2 regions of the Thermanaerosceptrum fracticalcis genome follow, and region 1 is predicted to be linked to the other one. Evidence: predicted binding sites of a transcription regulator. Region 1 holds the regulator's gene; the other holds the start of a gene.

Region 1 (5,410 bases):
AAATTCCCCAGGAAGCCTTCATGGCCGTCTTAAGCCTTGATGATAAGTAGGTGGGCAGATGGAACGCGCTCTTTATGTACACATCCCTTTCTGTGAAGTCAAATGCCGGTATTGTGATTTCACCTCTTATCCCGGCAGGGGGGAAGGAGAGAAGGAGACCTACCTGCAGGCCTTGTGTAAAGAAGCTAAATATTATGGGAGCTTGTTTCCTGAAGAAAAGTTTAAAAGTCTTTATATCGGAGGAGGAACGCCTACCTGTTTGTCCGGCAGGCAGCTAAGCCTTCTCTTTTCCTTTTTACACGCCTCTTTTACTTTTGGGGATAATATGGAGTGTACCGTAGAGGGTAACCCCGGCACTATAAATAAGGAAAAAATCCTGGCCCTCCTGGAGAGTGGGTGTAACCGCCTTTCCCTGGGGGTACAGAGCTTTTTAGAAGATGATTTAAAAAGGCTGGGGCGTATACACACCCCGCAAGAAGTGTATAATACTTACAGTCTGGCCAGGGAAGCAGGATTTGCTAATATTAATCTGGATCTGATGTACGGCCTGCCAGGGCAATCACTGGCGGGGTGGCAAGAGAACCTGCGCAAGGTGACAGCATTAAGACCGGAACATATTTCCCTGTACCAGCTCCATGTGGAAGAAGGAACCCCTTTTTATACCATGCTCCGGCGCGGAGAAATACAGGAGTTTGATAATGAACTGGCCTTAGCCATGTACGAGGAGGCCATTCATTTTCTGACCGGTGCCGGTTATCATCACTACGAAATAAGTAATTTTGCTTTACCCGGGAAAGAAAGCGCCCATAACCAGGTTTACTGGCGTAATGAAGAATATATGGGCCTGGGTGCAGGTGCATCGGGGTATCTTCAGGGGATACGTTATAGAAACCATTCTGCCCTTCAAGAGTATGTGGGGGCGGTTCATTCCGGTAAAAAGCTCAGAGCGGAAGAGGAAGTAATTACGGAGGAGATGAAAAGAAGCGAGACTATGTTTCTAGGATTAAGGCTCTTAAAGGGTGTGGAAAAGGAACGCTTTTTAGCCAGGCATCATATAACAATGGAAGAGTGTTTCGGAAACACACTCGATAAATTGGTTAAACGGGGATACCTGGTGAATACCGCAACTCATGTGGCTTTAACCCGGCAGGGTTTGTATCTTGCCAATGAGGTTTTTCAGGAATTTCTACCTTAAATACGATTTTCCGACTTCCGAAGTCCGACTGAAAATCACTAGAAGCTAGGAACTAATAAATAGTAACTGCTTCGTGGCCAACTGGCCAACTATCGGTTGTCAGATATCGGTAGGCAGATGTCGATGCCCACGGCGCAGTGCGACAATGGAGACAAGCCGGCGTTGACAAAAAAAAAGGCAAGTGGTATGTTAAAATAGAAAACTTTAGCACTCGATAGAGGGGAGTGCTAACAAGGGGGTGGTACAGCATGAAAATGGATGAAAGAAAACAAAAAGTTTTACAGGCTATCATCCTGGATTACATTGCTACCGCGGAACCTGTTGGCTCTCGTACTATTTCCCGTAAATATAACCTGGGTGTAAGCCCGGCTACCGTAAGAAATGAAATGGCCGACCTGGAAGAATTGGGTTTGATTGAACAGCCCCATACTTCTGCCGGAAGGATACCTTCCCAGTCAGGTTACAGGTATTATGTGGACTGCCTGATGGAAAAAGAGCCTTTGGATAGAGATATCAAAGACATGATCAGCAAGGCCATGATGGTGAGAATCCGGGAAACGGAGGCGCTGATTCAGGTTTCCAGCAAACTGTTATCCCAACTGACTAATTACACGGCCCTTGTCCTGGCTCCTGCCCTGGGCAGGAATGCCCTGCGGCACCTGCAGATCTTACCTATTGATGACAGTAAGGCTGTGGTGGTGATGGTGCTTGATAACGGCCACGTGGAACATAAGGTAATTGACGTTCCCGGAGGCTTAAATCATGAAGACTTCACCGCCATTTCCCGGGTGCTCAATGAACGGCTGTATGGTCTCTCCGTTGAACAATGGCGTCCTACCATCCTGCAAACCATCTATCATGAACTGCTCTACCAGAAAAAACTGCTGAACAGTGTGATTGAGCTGGTAGAAAACGCCATTAGCCTGGAAGAGGAGAATAAAGTTTACCTGGGAGGAACCTTAAACATCCTGAACCAGCCCGAATTTAAAGACATTGAAAAGGTAAAAGGGCTCCTGGAACTCCTGGAGCAGGAAGCGGCTATAAAAGAGGTATTGCATCCTGCCCCGGAGGCCGGGATTACGGTAAAGATCGGCTCGGAGAATATCCATCAGAGCATGAAAAACTGCAGCCTGATTACAGCCACTTACCACCTGAACGGGCGGGTGATCGGCACTTTAGGAGTATTAGGGCCTACCCGTATGGAATATTCTAAAGCTGTGAGTATTCTGGAATATATAACAGAAGCCTTATCCAAAGCCATTACAAGGCTATAAGCATTACCGGAGGTTCCCTGAATGAGTGTAAAACAACAAGTCACGCAGAACTCTGAGGTGGATGAAAGACTGGCGGCCCTGATGACCAATGCCAATGCCATCAGGGCCATTGCCCAGGCCGTAGAAGGGACCATTGGACCCAAAGGCCTGGATACCATGCTGGTAGACCAGTTTGGTGATGTGGTCATTACCAATGACGGTGTAACGATCCTGGATATGATGGATGTCAATCACCCGGCGGCCAGGATGCTCATTAAGATCGCCAAGGCTCAGCAGGAGGAAATCGGCGACGGCACCACCACGGCTACCATTATGGCGGGGGCTCTGGTCAGCGAGGGTGTGGCCCAGGTTTTAAAGGGCGTACCTGTGGCCAAAGTCATCGAGGGGTTACGTATTGGGGTCAAGAAAGCCCTCTCTGTCCTGGAGGCTAAGACCATCCAGATAAAGGACATCCGGGACCCTCTATTGAAGCAGGTAGCCCTGGTGGCAGGCCGGGAGAACGAAGATATTGCCGAACTGGTGGTGCAGGCTGCCATTTTGATGGGCCAGGAAAAGCTTCGCGATCCTTCCTTTAAATTGGCGGAAATCATCCGCGCTGAGGAAGGTGCGGAGAACCAGGTGGTACCCGGGGTGATCATCAACAAAGAGCCCATGAATTCGGAAATGCCAAAGAAACTGGGGCCTGTAAAGGTCCTGGTTATTGATGATGCCCTGGAACCTGAGGAGGTTGAGGATGAAGCCCTGGCTACGGAGGCCGGTTTTACGCGTTATCTGGCCCTGCAGGAAGAATTCAGGAACAACATCAAAAAAATTATAGAAGCCGGTGTTAACCTGATCCTGGTTGACCGGGGAGTAGATGCTGCTGCGGAAGAGTTTCTGACCGACCATCAGGTCATGGTGCTGCAGCGGGTTTCCAATCGAGAACTGCGCCGGGCCGGCGAACATACCGGAGCCAGGCTGTTAAAAAGAACCGGTTTAAAAAAAGAATTAGCTGAGCTGGAAAAATATACCGGCAGTGCCCGGGAGGCCTTCCTGGATGAAAAATTAGAGCATGTGCGCCTGCTGGGGGGTGCAGGTAAAGCCGAGGCGACTATCCTCGTAGGTGCTTCCACAGAAGAGGTTGTGGGCGAGCGGGAACGTATCGCCAAAGATGCCGCTTCCGCCATACAGGCTGCAGTCAGAGGCGGTATTGTCCCGGGAGGAGGGTCTATAGAACTGGCCATCGCCCGGCACATCGAGGAGGCCCGTAAAGATGTCCGGGGCATGGCAGCCTATGGTCTGGATTGTGTGATTGCGGCCCTCAAGAAGCCTTTCTCGCAAATAGTCCTCAATGCCGGTTTTAATCCCCTGGAGAAACTGGGAGATGTTATGGCAGCCCAGGCCGAAAGCGGTCTTGACTCTTTAGGTATCGACTGTGATACCGGGGAAGTAAAGGACATGGGCCAACTCGGTGTATTTGACCCTGCCCTGGTTAAAAAGCATGCCCTTAAGGCTGCGGGGGAGGTAGCGGAAGCTATTCTACGCATTGATACAATTATCAAAAAGAAAGAAACAAAGCCGCACAATGATGTGAAAGGCGAAGATTTTGTCTAGGTGGTGACAAGTGATGGAAAAAGACAGGCCGAATCCTCAGGAAACAGCCGGCACCGAAAGGGAACCGGCGGAAGAGATGAACATGAATCCCGATGAAGAAAACATGGGGATGGAATCTGAGGAAAAACCGGGTAATGAATTAGAAATGCAGCTGGCCCAAAAAAACGCAGAGGTGGAAGAATTAAAGGAGAGAATTCTCAGGCTGCATGCGGACTTTGACAACTACCGCAAGCGTACCAATAAGGAAAAAGAAGAGTGGTTCCAATATGCTTCGCAAGGTGTGGTGATAAATCTCCTGCCTGTCCTTGACAACCTGGAACGAGCCCTGGGTTCTATGGAACAACAGGTGGAAGACAAACAGGGTCTGATGGCAGGCGTCAATATGATTTACCGGCAGCTCATGGATGTGCTCCAGCGGGAAGGCTTACAGCCTATCGAGGCTTTAGGCCGGCTTTTTGATCCCCTGCTCCATGAAGCCATTATGCAGGTACCTGTCGAAGAGGGCCAGGAGGACAATTTAATTGTGGAAGAACTGCGCAAAGGCTATCGTTTTAAAGATAAAGTAATCAGACCAACTATGGTTAAAGTTGCAAAAAACATGTAACTTTAAAGGAGGAAGAAAAGCATGAGCAAAGTGATAGGCATTGACTTAGGTACTACTAACTCCTGTGTAGCATTTATGGAAGGTGGAGAAGCTGTTGTCATCCCTAATGCTGAAGGAAACAGGACCACTCCTTCTGTGGTAGCTTTCTCCAAGTCGGGAGAGCGGCTGGTGGGCCAGGTGGCCAAACGCCAGGCCATTACCAACCCTGACCGTACCATCATCTCCATTAAACGTCATATGGGTACTGATCACAAAGTCCGTATTGATGATAAGGAATATACACCCCAGGAAATCTCCGCCATGATCCTGCAAAAGCTGAAAGCTGATGCGGAAAGTTACCTGGGAACTAAAGTCACCCAGGCCGTTATTACTGTACCTGCTTACTTTACCGACAGCCAGCGCCAGGCTACCCGTGATGCCGGTCGTATTGCCGGTTTGGAGGTCTTACGTATTATCAACGAGCCTACCGCCGCTGCCCTGGCTTATGGTCTCGACAAGGAAGAAGACCAGACCATCCTGGTCTATGACTTAGGGGGGGGAACTTTCGACGTTTCCATCCTGGAACTGGGTGACGGTGTTTTTGAAGTAAAAGCCACCAGCGGCAATAACCGCCTGGGCGGTGATGACTTTGACGAGCGCATCATCAACTGGATGGTAGAGGAATTTAAGAAACAGACGGGTATCGACCTCAAGTCTGACAGAATGGCCTTACAGCGCCTCAAGGAAGCCGCTGAGAAAGCCAAG
Region 2 (5,410 bases), 260 kb from region 1:
TTGTCTTCATCAACGTAGTTGCCCGTTATGTCTTTGACAAAGCCTTCCCCTGGAACGAGGAAATATCTCTTTTTATGTTTACATGGGTAGTTTTCCTGGGAGCTCTCCTGGCTTTCAAGCGCCACCGTCATCTAGGCCTGGATATTGTTATCAACCTGCTGCCCAACTTGGGAAAAAAGGTGGCCGCATTTATAGGGAATATCCTGATGGCAGGTGCCCTGTTGATTCTCATACAGGGGGGTATTAAATTTTATTTTCAGACTGTGGTCTGGCCCGCACCGGCAACCCAGATTCCTTACGGATATGTTAACGCCGTTGTTCCTTTTTCTGCTTTTTTTATGCTCCTACTCCTCATCAAGGATACTGTTGAGATTTTCCAGAAAGAAAAAAACGAGGGTGAGGGGGGAACACAATGTTAACTATTTTTCTAGTATCGTTATTTGGCTTCTTAGCCTTCGGCATACCGGTGGCCTTTGCCTTGATTCTCAGTACCGCTGCCCTCATGCTCTTCCACAACAACTTTGACACCCAGATTGTCGTTCAGCACATGATGGCCGGGGCGGAAAACTACACCCTGATGTCCATCCCCTTCTTTATGCTGGCAGGAGAAATCATGAATCAAGGCGGCATTTCTGTCCGCATCGTAAAGTTTGCCAATGACCTGATTGGCCACGTCCGCGGAGGTTTGGGCTATGTAACTGTAGTAGCCTGTATGATTTTTGCCGGCGTCTCCGGTACTGCCGTTGCCGACACTGCGGCAGTTGGGTCTATTCTCCACCCTGTCATGAAAAAAGAAGGATACGAATCGGACCGCAGTGCAGCCCTGATCTGTGCAGCAGGATGCACCGGCCCCATTATCCCGCCAAGTATGCCCATGATTCTGTACGGTGTTATCGGCGGAGTTTCCATTGTAGGCCTCTTCTTAGGCGGAATCGTACCAGGCCTTATCATGGGTTTTGCCCTGATGATCTACTGGTATATTCATTCCCGTAAAAAAGATTACCCGGTGAAACAGCGTGTTCCCTTTATCCAACTTTTGAAAAGTATGCTTGACGCCATTTGGGCCCTGATCCTTCCCTTGGTTATTATGGGGGGTATTGTATTTGGAATTTTTACGCCGACTGAAGCCGCTGTAGTAGCGGTATGGTATGCTTTCTTTGTCTCCTTTTTTATTTATCGTGAATTAAAATTAAGTAAACTTCCAGAGATACTACTTGATGCAGCCATAAGTTCTGCTGTTGTGATGTTTGTGGCATCAGCAGCTACTTCAACCGCCTTCATGATTACCGTCGGCAGGATACCTCAAGCCATTGCAGAGGTGATCACGTCCATTTCCACCAACCCCTTAGTGGTTATGTTTATCATTAATATCTTCCTCTTACTTGTCGGTGCTGTATTAGACTTAACACCTGCTATGCTTATTTTAGCCCCTATACTTATACCTCTTGTTAAAAACCTGGGTATTGATCCTTTATACTTCGGGGTAGTTATGGTCTTTAACCTCTGTATAGGTCTCCTTACCCCCCCTGTAGGAACCGTTCTTTACGTTGGCTGCGGGTTAAGCGGTCACTCAATTATGCAGCTTTCCAGGCGGGTATTGCCATTTGTCGTTGTGCTTATCGCCGTCTTGTTTTTAATCACCTATGTCCCGGAAACCATTCTTTTTATCCCCAAATGGTTCCAGGGACGGTAATTTGTCTAATAACATTCAGTTAGAATAAGACACTTTAAAATTCATATTACTTACCCTCCCATTTACGTACCCCTTTCGGGGTTCTTTTTTTCATTCCTATATATCGACAAATATCCATTAGCTAGTGAGTATAGTCCATTTAGCAGTTAACTATATCCAAAAAACATCCCAAAAATTAGTGATAGCAAATGTGAGCGTGAGATTTGCTGTCTTTTTTTAGCCTAATTTTATCCAATCATGATTAATACTAAAAAATCGCCGTTTTTTTCTCTTGAAATACAAAAAACCAGTTTTTTATAATTCAAATTGGAATTAGCACTCGCTTTGATTGAGTGCTAACAATACGTACAGGAGGTGAATGCGATGAACATTAAACCCCTTGCAGACAGAATTTTGGTCGAACCTGTGGAAAAGAATACGGTAAGCCCCGGCGGTGTGATTATCCCCGACACAGCCAAGGAAAAGCCCCAGGAAGGTAAAGTACTGGCTGTTGGTCCCGGAGCCATGGGAGATAACGGTCAGCGTATTCCCTTAGAGATTAAAACCGGTGACCGGGTTCTTTTCTCCACCTATGCCGGAACAGAGGTGAAACTGGACGGCAAAAAGCTTTACATAATGAAAGAAAGCGAAGTATTGGCCGTCTTGGAATAAGTCTCATTTAGATAAATTTCGGAAGGAGGTATGATACTATGGCTAAAGCCCTTGTTTTCTCGGAAACTGCCCGCAGATCCCTGGAGAAAGGTGTCGATACTCTGGCTAATGCCGTCAAAGTTACCCTGGGTCCTAAAGGGCGCAATGTAGTTCTCGCCAAAAAATTTGGTTCTCCCACCATCACCAACGATGGTGTCACCATTGCTAAAGAGATTGAACTGGAAGACCCATATGAGAATATGGGAGCCCAGCTGGTGAAAGAAGTAGCCAGCAAGACCAATGATGTCGCGGGTGACGGTACCACAACGGCTACCGTTTTGGCACAAGCCATTATTAAAGAAGGTCTTAAAAATATAGCTGCAGGAGCGAACCCTATCTTTCTCAAGAAGGGTATCGAAAAGGCAGTAAATGCCGTAGTGGAAGAACTCCACAGAATTAGTAAACCCATTGAAAACCGGGCCGAGATTTCCCAGGTTGCCACCATTTCCGCCAACGACCCGGAAATCGGTAATATTATTGCCGATGCCATGGAAAAAGTGGGACGCGAAGGTGTTATTACCGTAGAAGACGGCAAAACCATGGGTGTCAACTTAAAAGTAGTGGAAGGTATGCAGTTTGACCGCGGCTATATCTCTCCCTACATGGTTACCAATACTGAACGCATGGAAGCCGTATTGGAAGAGCCTTACATTCTTATTTGTGACAAGAAAATCAGCGCCATCAGGGACCTGCTCCCTGTGCTTGAGGAAGTCATAAGGGAGGGTAAACCCCTCTTGATTATCGCCGAGGATGTAGAAGGTGAAGCCCTGGCCACCTTAGTGGTCAACAAACTGCGCGGCACCCTGAAGTGTGCAGCCGTGAAAGCCCCCGGCTTTGGTGACAGGCGTAAAGCCATGCTCTCCGATATCGCGATTTTAACCGGAGGCCAGGTCATCTCCGAAGAGCTGGGCTACAAGCTGGAAAACGTTAAATTATCCATGCTGGGCCGGGCCCGTTTAGTAAGAGTGGAAAAAGAGAACACCACCATCGTTGACGGTGCCGGCGACCCCAAAGCCATCCAGGCCAGAATAGCCCAGATCAAGACAGAGAAAGAAGAAACCAAGTCTGAATATGACAGAGAAAAATTAGAAGAGCGTCTGGCCAAACTCTCCGGCGGCGTGGCTGTTCTGGAAATCGGTGCCGCTACAGAGACTGAAGCCAAAGAAAAGAAAATGCGCATTGAGGATGCCTTAAACTCCACGCGGGCTGCTGTAGCCGAAGGTATCGTCCCCGGTGGCGGCGCCGCCCTCCTGCAGGCAGCCAGAGTGCTGGATAAAGTGGAGGCTCAAGGCGATGAATTGCTGGGCGTACAAATCGTACGTAAGGCTTTGGAAGAACCCCTGCGGCAAATTGCCTATAATGCCGGCCAGGAAGGCTCCGTCATCGTGGAAAAAGCCAAAGATTTACCCCAGGGCCAAGGTTTTGATGCTGTCACCGGTGACTTCACCAACCTTATGGAAAAGGGCATCGTAGACCCCACCAAGGTTACACGCAACGCCCTGCAGAATGCAGCCAGCATCGCGGCCATGCTCTTAACCACTGATGTGATAATTACAGATATACCCAAAAAAGAAAACACTCCTCCCATGCCCCCCATGGATTACTAAAAAACAAGCAGGGACCTCTGAAAAAGAAGTCCCTGCTGTTTTTTCAAGAGACCTAATTGAACACAACCCTTCCATCCTCTCCCACTTTAACAGAACTAACGGGAACGGGTCTGATTGTATTTTGTGCCAGCCTTGAAAGTCTTTGATGCAGTCGCTTTTATCCACCTGTCGTTTGAATCTCCTGCCTTTATGTATGTGTTTTTGTCCACCCCTCCCATGTTATTTGCACCCCTGAGACGGACACTGTAACTTACCGTCTCCGTCAGTCCTGCCGTATGCCTTATTACAACGTCCAGCTTATGGTTAAACTTAAGTATTTCCTTTTTCATCCCTTTTCCGGGCAGGCTGACAGGTTGTCCACCTTCGCTTCCAACCTGTCGCCTCCCTTAATTATTAAAACTAGCATATCTGCCGTATATTTCCAGTTTTCCCTTTTGATCCACCAGTAAAACTATTTCCACATTCCAGGGTACCCAAGGGCATTACAGCTCTAACATATTTCCCATACTTTACCTAACTCTCTTCGCATTTTCTCAAAAACATATACAATCATTCCGGGAAGATTGTTTTTATCCGGGTAATTTCTTGGTCCGGTTGGTCGGTCTTAATGGTCAGGTGACCCATTTTTCGCCTTGCCTCCAGGTTGCCGCGTTTCCCGTATAAATGTATTTTCCAATTTTCCGGAAAATTGGGGACTTCTTTTAGTACCCGAGGCAGGTTGGTTCCCAATATATTCACCATCACCACAGGAATCAATAATTGGGTGGACCCTAGAGGAAGACCACAGACTGCCCGGATTAGTTGTTCAAACTGGGATGTCCAGCAGGCATCCCAAGTGAAGTGTCCTGAATTATGAGGCCGTGGTGCCAGCTCATTAATCAGCAAACCCTCGGGGGTGACGAAAAACTCTACCGCCAACAGGCCTACCACCTGGAAACTCTGAGCAATCTCCTTTACCAAGGCGATAGCATCCATTTCCACCTGAAGGGGCACCCGGGCTGGCACCACAGTCATATGAAGTATATTTTCCCGGTGGATATTTTCCGCCACTGGATAGACTGCCATTTCACCGGTTGCCTTTCTGGCCACGATAACGGAAACCTCATGGGTAAAGACAATCTTTTTCTCCAAAACCCATTCCCCGTTGGCGGACTGCAGCATTTCTACGGCAATTTTTAAGTTTTCGGGACCACCTAGTGCCAACTGCCCTTTACCGTCATATCCCCCCCGAGCAGATTTCAGCAAACAGGGATAACCCAGTTCCGCTATCCCCTGTTCCAGTTCGGCCGGATTTTTGACTATCCGGAAGGATGCAACGGGAAAACCTGCTTTTTGCAATTGCATCTTTTCTTCAATGCGGTTTTGGGTAATGGCCAAAATACGGCTTTGCTGCGGGAGATAATAATTTTTCTCCAGTTCT

Evidence for each region. The regulator HrcA, encoded in region 1, represses chaperone genes, less so after heat shock. The targets are predictions, from matches to a motif close to TGTTAGCACTCNNNNNNNNNGAGTGCTAACA.
Region 2: BR63_RS08710 (co-chaperone GroES) is a predicted target of HrcA. The motif match lies at 2,004-2,034, and genes of this name have one in related genera.

What each region holds. Positions count from the first base shown of each region.
Region 1 covers NZ_CP045798.1:1,420,590-1,425,999, reverse strand. The annotation lists gene lepA (translation elongation factor 4) at 1-50, shown strand, start outside; gene hemW (radical SAM family heme chaperone HemW) at 59-1,195, shown strand; gene hrcA (heat-inducible transcriptional repressor HrcA) at 1,444-2,469, shown strand; gene BR63_RS07465 (TCP-1/cpn60 chaperonin family protein) at 2,491-4,062, shown strand; gene grpE (nucleotide exchange factor GrpE) at 4,076-4,666, shown strand; gene dnaK (molecular chaperone DnaK) at 4,688-5,410, shown strand, end outside.
Region 2 covers NZ_CP045798.1:1,677,941-1,683,350, forward strand. The annotation lists gene BR63_RS08700 (TRAP transporter small permease) at 1-419, shown strand, start outside; gene BR63_RS08705 (TRAP transporter large permease) at 413-1,693, shown strand; gene BR63_RS08710 (co-chaperone GroES) at 2,057-2,344, shown strand; gene groL (chaperonin GroEL) at 2,383-3,990, shown strand; gene purK (5-(carboxyamino)imidazole ribonucleotide synthase) at 4,540-5,410, opposite strand, start outside.